4 regions of the Thalassolituus oleivorans MIL-1 genome follow, and region 4 is predicted to be linked to each of the others. Evidence: predicted binding sites of a transcription regulator. Region 4 holds the regulator's gene; each other region holds the start of a gene.
The links. The regulator sigma-54, encoded in region 4, starts transcription at its own class of promoters, with help from an activator protein. The targets are predictions, from matches to a motif close to TGGCACNNNNNTTGCTNT.
Positions count from the first base shown of each region.

Region 1 (3,159 bases), 490 kb from region 4:
CATTGCAGTTGCAACGAATACTACTTGGAAGAAGAAGTCAGACGCACCAGAGTAGATAGATCCACCTTGGAAACCATCTTCACGTCCAGCAAAGTCAGCCAGAACAGATGCTGCATCAACTTCAGTGATACCGCTTAAGAAGTAACCACCGCCATACATGATTGCATAACCACACACCATGTACATGGTGCAAGAAATTGCATACAAGGCGACGTTTTTGGTAAGAATTTCAGTCGTGTTTTTTGCGCGCACTAGGCCCGCTTCGAGCATGGCGAAACCAGCCGCCATCCACATTACTAACGCACCGCACACCAGAAAATAAAAGGTGTCCATGGCGTATTGAAGTTCGTATACGTTATTTTCCATTATAAGCCCCCCGCATCAGGCCTCTAATTCTTTTGAAGTGGACTAAATCAGATAGCGTCTGCGCCGGTTTCACCGGTGCGGATACGAATGACTTGTTCCAGGGATGTAACGAAAATTTTGCCGTCGCCGATCTTGCCGGTGTTGGCTGCTTTGGTGATTGCTTCAATGACTTTTTCAACTAAGTCTTCAGCAACCGCCACATCAATTTTCACTTTAGGTAGAAAATCCACCACGTATTCAGCACCACGATAAAGCTCAGTGTGACCTTTTTGACGGCCAAAGCCTTTCACTTCAGTCACTGTGATGCCTTGAACACCGATCTCAGACAGTGCTTCACGCACATCGTCCAACTTAAACGGTTTAACCACAGCAGTAATGAGTTTCATAGAAAACCCCTTTTAATTAACACTTACTAGTTTCAGAAATGGCCCGTGCGGGGGCACGGACCATTGTATGCTTTTTACATGCTGATAGGCAGGCTGTAAGACACAACAACTTTCACGTCTTCATCAACATAGTTTTCGTCTTCTTCACTTGTAGCTGCATCATCAGCTTTCAAGCTCTGAGAAATCACTTTGCTCACAGTAAACGTCAAATTATCGTTATAAGCATAAGACAAATCTAAGTGCATATAGTCTGAGTCGCTATAAACCGTCTCAGTTGTTTCGCCAACGTTAGCAACTCCACTAGCCATGCCTAAAGTGGCGCCGAAAGCACCAGCGGAGTACCCTAAAGTAATGTAGCTATAGTCTTCATCACCGGCTAAAGGCATGTAGTAGGAAAATGACGCACCCATGTAACCTAAAGACAAGATCGCGTCAGTCAAGTTAAAAGTATTACCCCTTCCATTAGCAGCGTCGTCGCCAGGGTAAGAGTAAGTCCATACAGACAAGTCATAAGAAAAATCTTCTACTTCGCCGCCATAACCGATGTACAAGTCATACTCGTTTCCAGCAGCCGAATCACCGCTTGACGTCCAAACACCAGCGTATGCGCCAGCGATAGAAGCTGTTAGATCACCAGAAACAGCTGCAGCGCCGTTACCTAGATTTTGGCCGCGCCACAAGTACATGCTAGCAACGGTAGCAGAAGCTGAAACTTCAACTTCTTCAGCAAAGGTAGAAGTAGCAGCTGTCATACCAGCAGTCATAACACCAGCAAGAGCGATAGCTTTAGTTAACTTTTTCATAGTTCTTTTTCCTTCATTCGTTGTTCAAACAATTTTATGGTGTGTGCTTAGCGCACTGTTTTATTTCTGTGATAGTCCTACAGCAGACGCTGTGCCAACTTTAGAAATCCCTTTATAATCAGCAACTTAAAAGAAAATCGCGGGATTTAGTCACGATTCAGGACACCAAAATGACGCAAGCCTCATAGAAGGGCACCACGATAAAGCACGACCACTCTCCAGCATGCACCACTTTATTGCATTAACTAAGAAAGCTAGCAGATTGTAGCCGTGATACCATTTACGCGAATTAAAAATAGGAAGAACGGATGAGCCCAGAATCCATCAAAAATCGTATCGAACAACTCTTACAACAAGGGCCACTGGCTGGCCTATCCGGCGATATTAAGTTAGCCCTGCAAGCACAGTTGCAAAGCCTACTAACCAGTGCAAATTTGGTAAGCCGTGAAGAGTTTGATATCCAAACAGATGTGCTACGTCGTACCCAAGTCCAGCTCACAGAACTGGAAACTCGGGTAACCGCATTAGAAGCCGAAAGAAATAACGGCGATTAAATTGCGAGTAACTCGCGTGCTTCTTTTGAGTGCGCGAGCTCCTCTCCCGTGCCTGAAGCCACGACTCTACCGCGCTCAAGAATAATAAATTCATCGGCCAATTCCGTAGCAAAATCTAAATATTGCTCGACCAAGACAATCGCCATTTCACCGCGATCTCGTAACAATTCAATCACGCGCTGAATATCCTTAATAATCGAAGGCTGGATCCCCTCTGTTGGCTCATCAAGAATCAATAATTTAGGTCTAAGTAACAGTGCTCTTGCAATCGCAAGCTGCTGTTGCTGCCCGCCGGATAAATCACCACCACGGCGATGCAGCATTTGCTGCAAAACTGGAAATAGCGAATAGATTTCTGGATCTATAGAACGCAGAGATTTAGGTAACGCCGAGAATGCCGTATAGAGATTCTCTTCTACCGTTAGCTGCGGGAAAATATCGCGTCCTTGTGGAACATAAGCAATCCCATGACGAGCACGATCATAAGGTGCCATGTTTTTTATCGACGATTGCAGCCAAGTAATATCCCCAGAAAATGGCGTCAAGTGCCCGGAAAGAGCCTTCATTAACGTTGTTTTACCAACACCATTTCGTCCTAGAACGCAGGTCACTTTACCAACTTCTGCGCTCATCGAGACATCATAAAGTGCTTGGCTAGCACCATATGACACATTTACGTTTGATACTTCTAACATAATATCCTCGCTAGAGTGCCTGAGGCCTTAACGGCCTAAGTACACCTCAATAACTTGTGGATTTGCTTTTACCGTGGCCAAACTGCCTTCCGCGAGGACGTGCCCTTCGTGTAGCACAGTGACTTTGCAATCCAGCGCTTCGATAAAATCCATGTCGTGTTCTACTACCATGAGCGAATGCTTTTTCGCTAATGTTTTAAACAATTCCGCTGTTTTCATGGTTTCTTCATCGGTCATCCCGGCAGCGGGTTCATCAATTAAAAGCAACTGCGGCTCTTGACCCAATAGCATGCCAATTTCCAGCCATTGCTTTTGACCATGAGATAAATCACCCGCCAAATGATGAGTGCGATCG
Region 1 covers NC_020888.1:3,745,335-3,748,493, forward strand. Annotated here, with positions in the region: gene TOL_RS17230 (ammonium transporter) at 1-366, opposite strand, end outside; gene glnK (P-II family nitrogen regulator) at 414-752, opposite strand; gene TOL_RS17240 (TorF family putative porin) at 827-1,555, opposite strand; gene TOL_RS17245 (accessory factor UbiK family protein) at 1,864-2,109, shown strand; gene urtE (urea ABC transporter ATP-binding subunit UrtE) at 2,106-2,804, opposite strand; gene urtD (urea ABC transporter ATP-binding protein UrtD) at 2,832-3,159, opposite strand, start outside.
Region 1: the regulator sigma-54 is predicted to act here: its motif matches at 1,635-1,652, upstream of TOL_RS17240 (TorF family putative porin).

Region 2 (3,159 bases), 1.4 Mb from region 4:
CACATCAGGATCTTGGCGTAAGAAGGATCGCAGCGCGGCAGCAAAGTCGAGACCGACACGAGCATTCACGTTAACTTGGTTGATACCTTCCAAGTTAATTTCAACGGGATCTTCTGCCGTGGAAATATTGGTGCCTTCCACGTTTAAAATATTCAGGCCTGTATAGAGCGAAACCGTCTTGCCAGAACCGGTAGGTCCGGTCACTAAGATCATACCTTGTGGTTTCGCCAAGGCACTTAAGTACAAATCTTTTTGCTCTGGCTCATAGCCTAAAGCATCAATCCCTAGTTTAGCTGAAGACGGATCAAGGATACGTAGTACGATTTTTTCGCCCCATAACGTGGGTAAAGTATTGACGCGGAAGTCGATGGCTTTCGTTTTTGAAAGCTTCATCTTGATACGACCATCTTGAGGAAGACGACGCTCAGAAATATCCATTTGCGACATAACTTTTAGGCGTGCCGCAATTTTACCAGCCAAATTCACTGGAGGGCTGGAGACCTCTAATAGAATACCATCGGTACGATACCGTACACGGTAGCGTTTTTCGTAGGGCTCAAAGTGAACATCGGATGCTCCGGATTTAATTGCGTCTAATAAAATTTTATTTACAAAGCGAACGATAGGAGCGTCATCGCCTCCGGCGTTGCTATTTTGTTCATCCTCTTTGTCTCGGGCGTTCGGGTCATCTAAATCAATGTCGTCGAGCGCGCTATCGAGATCGCCCAAGGTATTGTCGTTGGCGGATAGAAAACGATCAACGGCAACGCTGAGTTTATCTTCTTCAACGAGTATCGCTTCTACCGTCATGCCAGTATTGAACTTGATTTCGTCGATAGCGATCATTTGCGATGGATCGCTTTGCGCTACAAATAATCGGTTACCGCGAACAAATAGTGGTAGCACACGGTGCTTGTCGATGAGTTCCGAGCTGACCAGTTCTTTTGGCATCAATTCGCCGTCAAATGCTGCTAGGTCTAATAGCGGTAAGCCGAATTCTTCGGACGCTAACACCGCAAGCTCTTTCGCTTTTACTAACTTTTTGGCAACGGCCAGTGTGACAAAACTTTGTTTTTCTTTTTTACAACTGGCGAGTATTTCTTCGGCTTGCGCTTGGTTGAGAAGTTGTTGCTCAACGAGACGACGAGGGAGGCCGGTCAATAACGCCATGTAAAACACTCCATACGGGGCTAAGTTCGGTTATAAAAATTAGGTTTTATAGCAGTCTGCTGATAATACAGACTAGAGCATGATTGTACTCAAAAATTATCGGCAAGGGGTGAGACCTAACCGACAATTCTGGCCTCTATTTCAAATCGTGCTGTAAATAGAGTCAAATCATAGGCAAAAAATAACCCCGCATCTTTACAGAGGCGGGGTTATTTGGTCTTCCTAACCTAAGCGATATTAGCCGCCGATTTTAGGAATGTATTTCGCTGGAACTGTACTTGCGGCGTCCACGGCAAAGAATACCGCTCCATTTGCATTTGCAGTCACGTTGACTATCAATGTCTTGTTAGATAGTTCTACGTTATCTGCTGGGCCGGCACCGGTGCATTCTGTCGCAGGTTTCTCCGCAGTGGTGTATGTGGTCGCTGTAATAACACCTGCTGTTGCCGATGTATAAGCGTATGTAACATCTTTAACTAGACCCAAACAGTTGTTTACTTCACCTGTTTGCCATTGTACCAGTTGAGTAGCTGCTGTAGGTAAGGCCAGTTCACTTGCTGCATATTCTGCTAGTGCAAGTTGGAGTGGACGAACGCCACCAACTAACTCTGGTGAGGTCTTAGCACGAGTTGTGTACGTTTTATACTGCGGAATCGCAACAGAAGCCAAAATACCGATAATCGCGATCACGATCATCAATTCAATCAGGGTAAAACCTTTTTGTAATTTCATAGGAAACTCTCCACTCTCATTTGAGATTTTTTATTGATTGATCGGCCGTTCTGTTTGATCGCCGGGAGGGCTTTCGGTTCGTCTGGCTAATCAGGTCATTCTTTAATGACTGTGCGAAGAGTGTGCCAAGCTTAAAGGCACGCTGCAAGCCCTGTTTGCGGGCATGCATCACATTTTTATAGGGGGTTTTTAATTCTTTTGGCAACTCTGATCATTGCTTGGGCACATGCTGACAAAATTGGTCAGATTATATACAGAATGCGTTATTCCGCTGGGTTTTTAACCAATCAACCTCATCGACAAATCTACGGCCTTACAATCTTTAGTCAGTGCACCAATGGAAATAAAATCCACACCGGTTTCGGCATAGCTACGCAATGTCGTGGTGTTAATTCCACCAGACGCTTCGAGTTTTACGCGGCCTTGGGTTTTGTTACGGGTATGCTCAACCGCTTCTCGCATGGTATCGGTATTGAAGTTGTCGAGCATGATGATATCAGCACCAGCATCAATGGCTTGATCAAGCTGTTGCATGGTTTCCACTTCGACTTCCACCGGTTTGCCTGGCGCTATTTGGTGTGCTTGGGCAACGGCATTATTAATGCCGCCAGCGGCCATGATGTGGTTTTCTTTGATGAGGAAGGCATCGTACAAACCAACCCGGTGGTTATAACAGCCGCCAACGGTCACTGCGTATTTTTGCGCAATGCGCAAACCCGGTAGGGTTTTACGTGTATCCAACAAGCGCACGCCGGTACCTTCTACGAGTGAAGCATAGTGACGGCAAAGGGTCGCCGTGCCCGATAGGCTTTGTAAAAAATTGAGGGCGCAACGTTCACCCGTTAGCAGCGAGCGGGCAGAACCTTTGAGTTCAAATAGCACTTGGTTGGGGCGTACCCATTGGCCATCGCTGACACGCCAGATAACGCTTACCGCAGGGTCAACCTGACGAAATACCTCATTAACCCAAGCTTGCCCTGCAACGACCGCGCGCTCTCGCGAGATGATACGTGCATGTGCCATATTTTCTGCGGGAATTAATTGCGCGGTGATATCGCCACTGCCTACATCTTCTTCGATGGCGCGGGTAACCGAGGTGCGAATATCTTGGGTGTGTTGGCTTAGATCCATGAATATCTCGTCAGGCGAAAAGGTGTTCATTCAACAATGGGCGGGTGTTGCTTGCCGGTAGGCTGCTGATTCTACCCTTGCGGGCTGAAAACCTAAAGCTGGTGAGGGAAATTGCTAAAGAAGTGA
Region 2 covers NC_020888.1:730,412-733,570, forward strand. Annotated here, with positions in the region: gene pilB (type IV-A pilus assembly ATPase PilB) at 1-1,170, opposite strand, end outside; gene TOL_RS19385 (pilin) at 1,408-1,902, opposite strand; gene nadC (carboxylating nicotinate-nucleotide diphosphorylase) at 2,182-3,033, opposite strand.
Region 2: the regulator sigma-54 is predicted to act here: its motif matches at 2,013-2,030, upstream of TOL_RS19385 (pilin).

Region 3 (3,159 bases), 1.6 Mb from region 4:
CACAGAATGATTCTCCGCGCGCAGCCAAAATCACCGCTCGCACAGAACGATTTTTACGCAGTTTTTTTGCAGTTGCGACCATGTCATGAAACATCGCCATATCTAGGCCGTTAAGCTTATCGGGACGATTTAGATACACATAAGCTATGTGTCCACGAATCTCGCATTCAATGCGTGACGGCTGAGCGCTGGCTGAAGTCATAAATTGGGCCTGCTGATTATCATTGATAAAAATAGGGGATCATAATTTCACACGCATAGAACGGGTGCTATGACCAAAACAGACGATTTGATGCTCAATCAGCTCAAATAGAGAGATTAAGAGAGAAGATAGCCCCGCAATGATTCACGCGGCTATCTTGCAAGCGTTAGTTTGACGTCCAGCCTGCGGCGTTTTCGTTTACCAAGGCAGCCATCATGGCGATATGGTCAGGACGATCGTTTAAACAAGGAATGTAGTGATAATCTTTACCACCGGCGTGGATGAAGGTTTCACGGTTTTCGACCTCTAATTCCTCTAGAGTTTCTAAGCAGTCGGCCGCAAACGCTGGGCTAATCACATCAACACGCCCAACACCTTCTTTACCCCAAGCAATCAAGGTGTGATCGGTATAAGGTTTCACCCACTCTTCACGGCCAAACCGAGATTGGAAACTGCATATCCACTCACCGTCTTGCAAACCCAGTTCTTCTGCAAGCGCTGCTGCCGTCGCGCGACACTGGCGCGGATAAGGATCCCCCTTCTTTTCATAACGCTCAGGAATACCGTGAAAGGACATCATCAACCGATCACCACGACCATGCGCTTGCCAATACTCACGCACTGAATTCGCTAAGGCTTGAATGTATAGAGGGTATACATGGTAGTCAGTAATCCAACGCGAAGCCGGAATGTGAGGGCAAGGCCCCAACGCATTGGCATAACGATCATGTACTGCCGCCGTTGTTGACGATGAGTTCTGTGGGTACAAGGGCAAAATAACTAAGCGTTCCGCACCGGCTTGACGCAATTGCTGCCCTGCTTGCTCCATAGTGGGCTCACCATAAGTCATGGCTAGCGCCACTGGAATGTCCTGTCCGTATTCGTTACTCAAATGCTTAGCCAGCGCTTTTTGCTGATCCTTCGAGATACACATCAAGGGGGAGCCGTCTTCACGCCAGACACTGGCATAGGCCTTGGCAACACGACGAGGACGAATACGCAGAATAACGCCGTGCAAAACTAACCACCATAACCAACGCGGTGCGTCGACCACACGACGATCACCCAAAAACTCCGCTAAGTATTCTCTAACAGCCTTGGGGGTTGGCGCTGTTGGCGTTCCAAGATTGACCAGCAACACACCAAAAGGGGGCTTTTTCACGGACGTTTCCTCCTGCTCTGCAAAAAATAGCTTTTGTATCAGTCTTGTCTAAGTTTATCCGAACCTGTTGATCAGGTCATCTTGAATCCTTTCGGCTCACCTCGCCCTTTTTTAGGTCGCGCCTCGCACTAAAATAACTTCACTGCACAGCTCTGGCTCAATAACCTTAGTAAATCTTTAAATATCGATAGAGTTCTAGCCAATTCGAATAGTGGCATATGCATTGCAAAACCTAACTAACGAGATCATGCAGACACTATCATGCACCAACAATATTCTGCCCCAAACCTCTACGATGAAATGTTTTCCAGTGACGGTAATTGTCGCGCCCACTATCAAGCCTTTGCAGATTGGTTGAGCGATATAACGCCCGAACAATTACAACAAAAAAAACAAGAAGCCGATTTACTCTTCCATCGTGTAGGTATCACTTTTAACGTCTACGGTGAAGATGCGGGAACCGAACGCCTAATCCCCTTCGATTCAGTGCCTCGCATTATTCCAGCATCCGAGTGGTCGATGTTAGAACGCGGAATGCGTCAGCGCGTCGCCGCACTCAATGCGTTTTTATACGATATTTATCACGATCAAAATATTATTCGCGCAGGCATTATTCCCGCAGAACAAGTATTTGCTAACGATCAGTTCCAGCCCTGTATGCAAGGTTTGAATTTACCTGGCAATATCTATGCGCATATCACAGGTGTCGATTTAATTCGCAATGATGCTGGCGACTATTTTGTATTAGAAGACAATCTAAGAACGCCATCGGGTGTTTCTTATATGATGGAAAATCGCAAAATGATGATGCGATTATTTCCCGAGTTATTCAGTCGTCACGCCATAGCGCCCGTATCACACTACCCCGCATTATTACTCAAAACACTGCGCGAAAGTTCAGCAGTCGATAATCCTTGCGTCGTAGTTCTAACGCCCGGCAGATACAACAGCGCGTATTTTGAGCATGCTTTTTTAGCGCAGCAAATGGGCGTTGAGTTAGTCGAAGGCCAAGACCTTTTCGTGAAAAATGGCTTCGTATACATGCGCACCACGCTTGGTCCGCAGCGTGTTGACGTGATTTATCGACGTTTAGACGATGCATTTTTGGATCCGCTAACCTTTAATGCTGGGTCTATGCTCGGCGTGCCTGGGCTAACATCTGTTTATCGTGCCGGTAATATCGTTCTAACGAACGCTATCGGCACCGGCGTTGCTGACGATAAATCTATCTACCCATTTGTTCCCGATATGATTCGCTTTTATCTCAGTGAAGAACCCATTCTAAACAATGTACCAACCTACCAATGCCGCAAAGCCGATGATCTAAAATATACGCTCGATAATTTAGATAAACTCGTCGTAAAAGAAGTACATGGCGCTGGCGGCTATGGCATGTTGATTGGTCCGAAGGCAACAAAGCAAGAAATCGAAGCATTTCGTGTACAACTGAAAAACAATCCGGCCAATTATATTTCTCAACCAACTTTATCCTTGTCGTCCTGTCCTACATTTGTTGATGAAGGAATTGCACCTCGGCATATCGATCTACGTCCTTTCCTTCTTACCGGAAAAGAAACTCATCTAGTCCCCGGTGGTTTAACTCGAGTGGCATTAACAAAAGGCTCACTCGTTGTTAACTCCTCCCAAGGCGGAGGCACCAAAGACACTTGGATTCTGGAGGATGAATTATGTTGAGCCGGACTGCGAGCGAACTTTACTGGTTATCACGTTATTTAGAACGTGCGGAAAATACGGTGCGCATGCTCGACGTTAGCTTCACCGTTTCTATGATGCC
Region 3 covers NC_020888.1:931,724-934,882, reverse strand. Annotated here, with positions in the region: gene TOL_RS04245 (crotonase/enoyl-CoA hydratase family protein) at 1-202, opposite strand, end outside; gene hemH (ferrochelatase) at 369-1,364, opposite strand; gene TOL_RS04235 (circularly permuted type 2 ATP-grasp protein) at 1,626-3,059, shown strand; gene TOL_RS04230 (alpha-E domain-containing protein) at 3,053-3,159, shown strand, end outside.
Region 3: the regulator sigma-54 is predicted to act here: its motif matches at 1,577-1,594, upstream of TOL_RS04235 (circularly permuted type 2 ATP-grasp protein).

Region 4 (3,159 bases):
AGGCAACCGACAATGGGGAATGGCAATGCCTTCCCCTATGCCGGTACTACCCAGACGTTCGCGTCCGAGTAGTCGCTCATAGATTTCATCCGCTGAGCTATCGCTGATGGATTCAGCGACCAATCCTGCTAGGAATTCCAGCAACTTTTTTTTGCTGGATACCTCTGCGTCCACCAAGGTGTGTGTTGGTGAGAGGATATCGTCAATGCGAAGTGTCATGGAGTTAGCCTTGTCCGTGTAGCCGCGCGACTGTTTTTTCTTTGTGTTTTAACACTTGTCGATCGAGCTTGTCAGTCATTAAGTCAATGGCAGCATACATATCATCATGCTCTGACTTGGCATGGATATCTGTACCTGTAACGTGAATGGTTGCTTCCGCTACTTGGCGGCCCTTTTCAACGGTCAGAGTAACCTGTCCGGTAGTGATGTTGTCAAAGTGACGTGTCAGCTTTGACATCTTTTCCTCAACGTATCCCTGCATTGCTTCGGTTACATCTACGTGGTGACCACTGATATTGATTTGCATGCCCAGTCTCCTTTTTGTCTACTGGCTCGTTGTTGATCGTCAGATAAGCTGTTTGCGCTCGTTAGAGGGCGGAATCATCATGGCCTCGCGGTACTTAGCAACGGTACGGCGCGCGACCTGGATGCCTTTGTCGCCTAGTAATGCCGCGATTTTATTGTCGCTTAATGGCTTACGGGCATTTTCTTCAGAAATTAGTTTTTTGATCATGGCACGAATTGCGGTAGATGAACATTCACCACCGCTATCGGTACTGACGTGGCTTGAGAAGAAATATTTCAGCTCAAAAATACCACGAGGGGTGTGCATAAATTTCTGCGTGGTAACACGAGAAATTGTCGATTCATGCATGCCCACGGCTTCGGCAATGTCGTGCAGAACCAGTGGTTTCATTTTTTCTTCGCCTTCTTCGAAGAACTCGATCTGATATTCGACGATCTTAGTTGCCACCTTGAGTAGGGTTTCATTGCGGCTTTGTAAGCTTTTAATGAACCAGCGAGCTTCTTGCAGGTGGTCTTTGAGGAAAGCGTTGTCGGTGCTGTTATCGGAACGGCGAACTAAGGACGCATAATCGGCATTGACGCGCAGACGCGGTGCGATTTCGGGGTTGAGTTCGACTCGCCATTCGTCACGAATATTACGCACTAAAACATCGGGAATGACATATTCAGATTGATCAGGAGAGATGCCTGAGCCCGGTTTTGGATTGAGTTCTTTAATTAAGCGCAGCACATCTTTGAGCGCTTCTTCTTTTAATTTTGCTTTACGCATCAGCGTTGGATAATCACGACTGCCGAGTAACTCGATGTGTTCACGAATCACGAGTTTGGCTTCTGCTAACCAAGGCGTTGCTTCTGGTAGCTGCTGCAATTGTAGTAACAGGCATTCACGCAAGTCGACACAGAACACACCGGCAGGATCAAATTGCTGCAGACGATGCAGCACTGCCATGATTTCGTCTTCTTCAACTTCTAATGCTGGATCAAGGCTGGTGAGAATATCGTCGACAGTGGTGTGTAAGTAGCCATCGTCGTCGGTGCCATCAATCAGCATTAAGGCGATTTCGCGATCGGTATCACTCATCGGAGTGAGATTAAGCTGCCACAAAAGATGGTCTTGTAGGCTATCGGTGGTGGCATGACGAGAGTCGTAATCGAAATCGTCGTTTATTGCGCCACTACTACCACTGCTGGAGGAAACGCTGGCAGTGGTTTGGTAGGTATCTTCCCATTCGCTGTCGTTGGGTAGATCTTCTGGAATTTTATCGTCAGACCATTGTTCATCGAGCGTGTGATTGTCTTCAGAACGCTCTCGGGCTTCGTGATCTATTTCGTTTTGTTCTTGTTCAGTTTTTTCACCACGGTGTGCTTCTACCTCAGGATTCGGATCGTCGTACTCATCCGTTTCTAACATCGGATTGGAGTCGAGCGCCTCCTGAATCTCCTGCTGTAAGTCCAAGGTGGACAGCTGGAGTAGGCGGATGGCTTGTTGCAACTGAGGGGTCATGGTCAGTTGCTGACCCATCTTTAACTGGAGAGACGCTTTCATGGAAACTTAACGATTACCTATCTACGGCAGAAAAATAGTGTTTATGCATTATAGGCTAAGCCTGTGCTTATGGAATCTATCTTGCAAGCACGAAACCCGATTGATTCGATCATAGCCTGATGAGGGGGCTAGAATCAAAGGCGGAAATCGTTACCCAAGTAAACTTTTCGCACTTGTTCGTTCGCTAAAACTTCTTCTGCGGTGCCTTCCGCAATGATATGGCCCCCACCGACAATATAGGCTTTTTCACAGATGGCGAGGGTCTCACGCACATTGTGGTCGGTGATCAGTACGCCGATGCCGCGGTTTTTCAGCTGCCGAATAATATCCATGATGTCGGATACGGAAATGGGGTCAACCCCTGCGAATGGCTCATCCAGTAGGATGAAAGATGGCTCTGCAGCTAATGCGCGAGCTATCTCTACGCGTCGACGTTCGCCTCCTGATAACGACATGCCTAAGCTTGCGCGGATGTGCTGAATGTGGAACTCATCGAGCAATCCTTCAAGGCGCTCTAATCGTTGTTTGCGATTTAGATCCTTACGCGTTTCTAAAATTGCGAGGATATTGTCGGCCACGCTGAGCTTACGAAAAATCGAGGCTTCTTGGGGTAAGTAACCGATTCCTCGTTGCGCGCGCCCATGCATAGGCAGGTGGCTCAGGTCTTCGTCGTCGATCTTGATACGTCCTTTGTCGGCTTGCACAAGATTAACGATCATATAAAAACAGGTCGTTTTGCCTGCCCCGTTAGGGCCAAGCAAACCAACAATTTGACCGCTGTGTACCGACATGGATACATCTTTTACCACTTCACGGCCGTTGTAACTTTTCGCTAGGTGTTCAGCTTTCAGCGTTTTCATCAGTGGCCTGTTGCGGTTGGATAATAACTTTAATACGACGATCGCCAGAAGAGCCGCTGTCTGGCGTAGCTTGGCTGTCGTTGCGTGTGCCGCCGTCGGCTTTGACGGTTTCTTTGTCCATGTCGTAGACGATATGCTCGCCACTAAATAGGTTGCCATCTTGTTCTAATTGCGAGTCGCCGGTCAGTGTAACTTGGCGGCGCGCGGCAAAATAGTCAATCCGATCAC
Region 4 covers NC_020888.1:3,254,112-3,257,270, reverse strand. Annotated here, with positions in the region: gene ptsN (PTS IIA-like nitrogen regulatory protein PtsN) at 1-219, opposite strand, end outside; gene hpf (ribosome hibernation-promoting factor, HPF/YfiA family) at 224-526, opposite strand; gene TOL_RS14955 (RNA polymerase factor sigma-54) at 566-2,071, opposite strand; gene lptB (LPS export ABC transporter ATP-binding protein) at 2,206-2,931, opposite strand; gene lptA (lipopolysaccharide transport periplasmic protein LptA) at 2,912-3,159, opposite strand, start outside.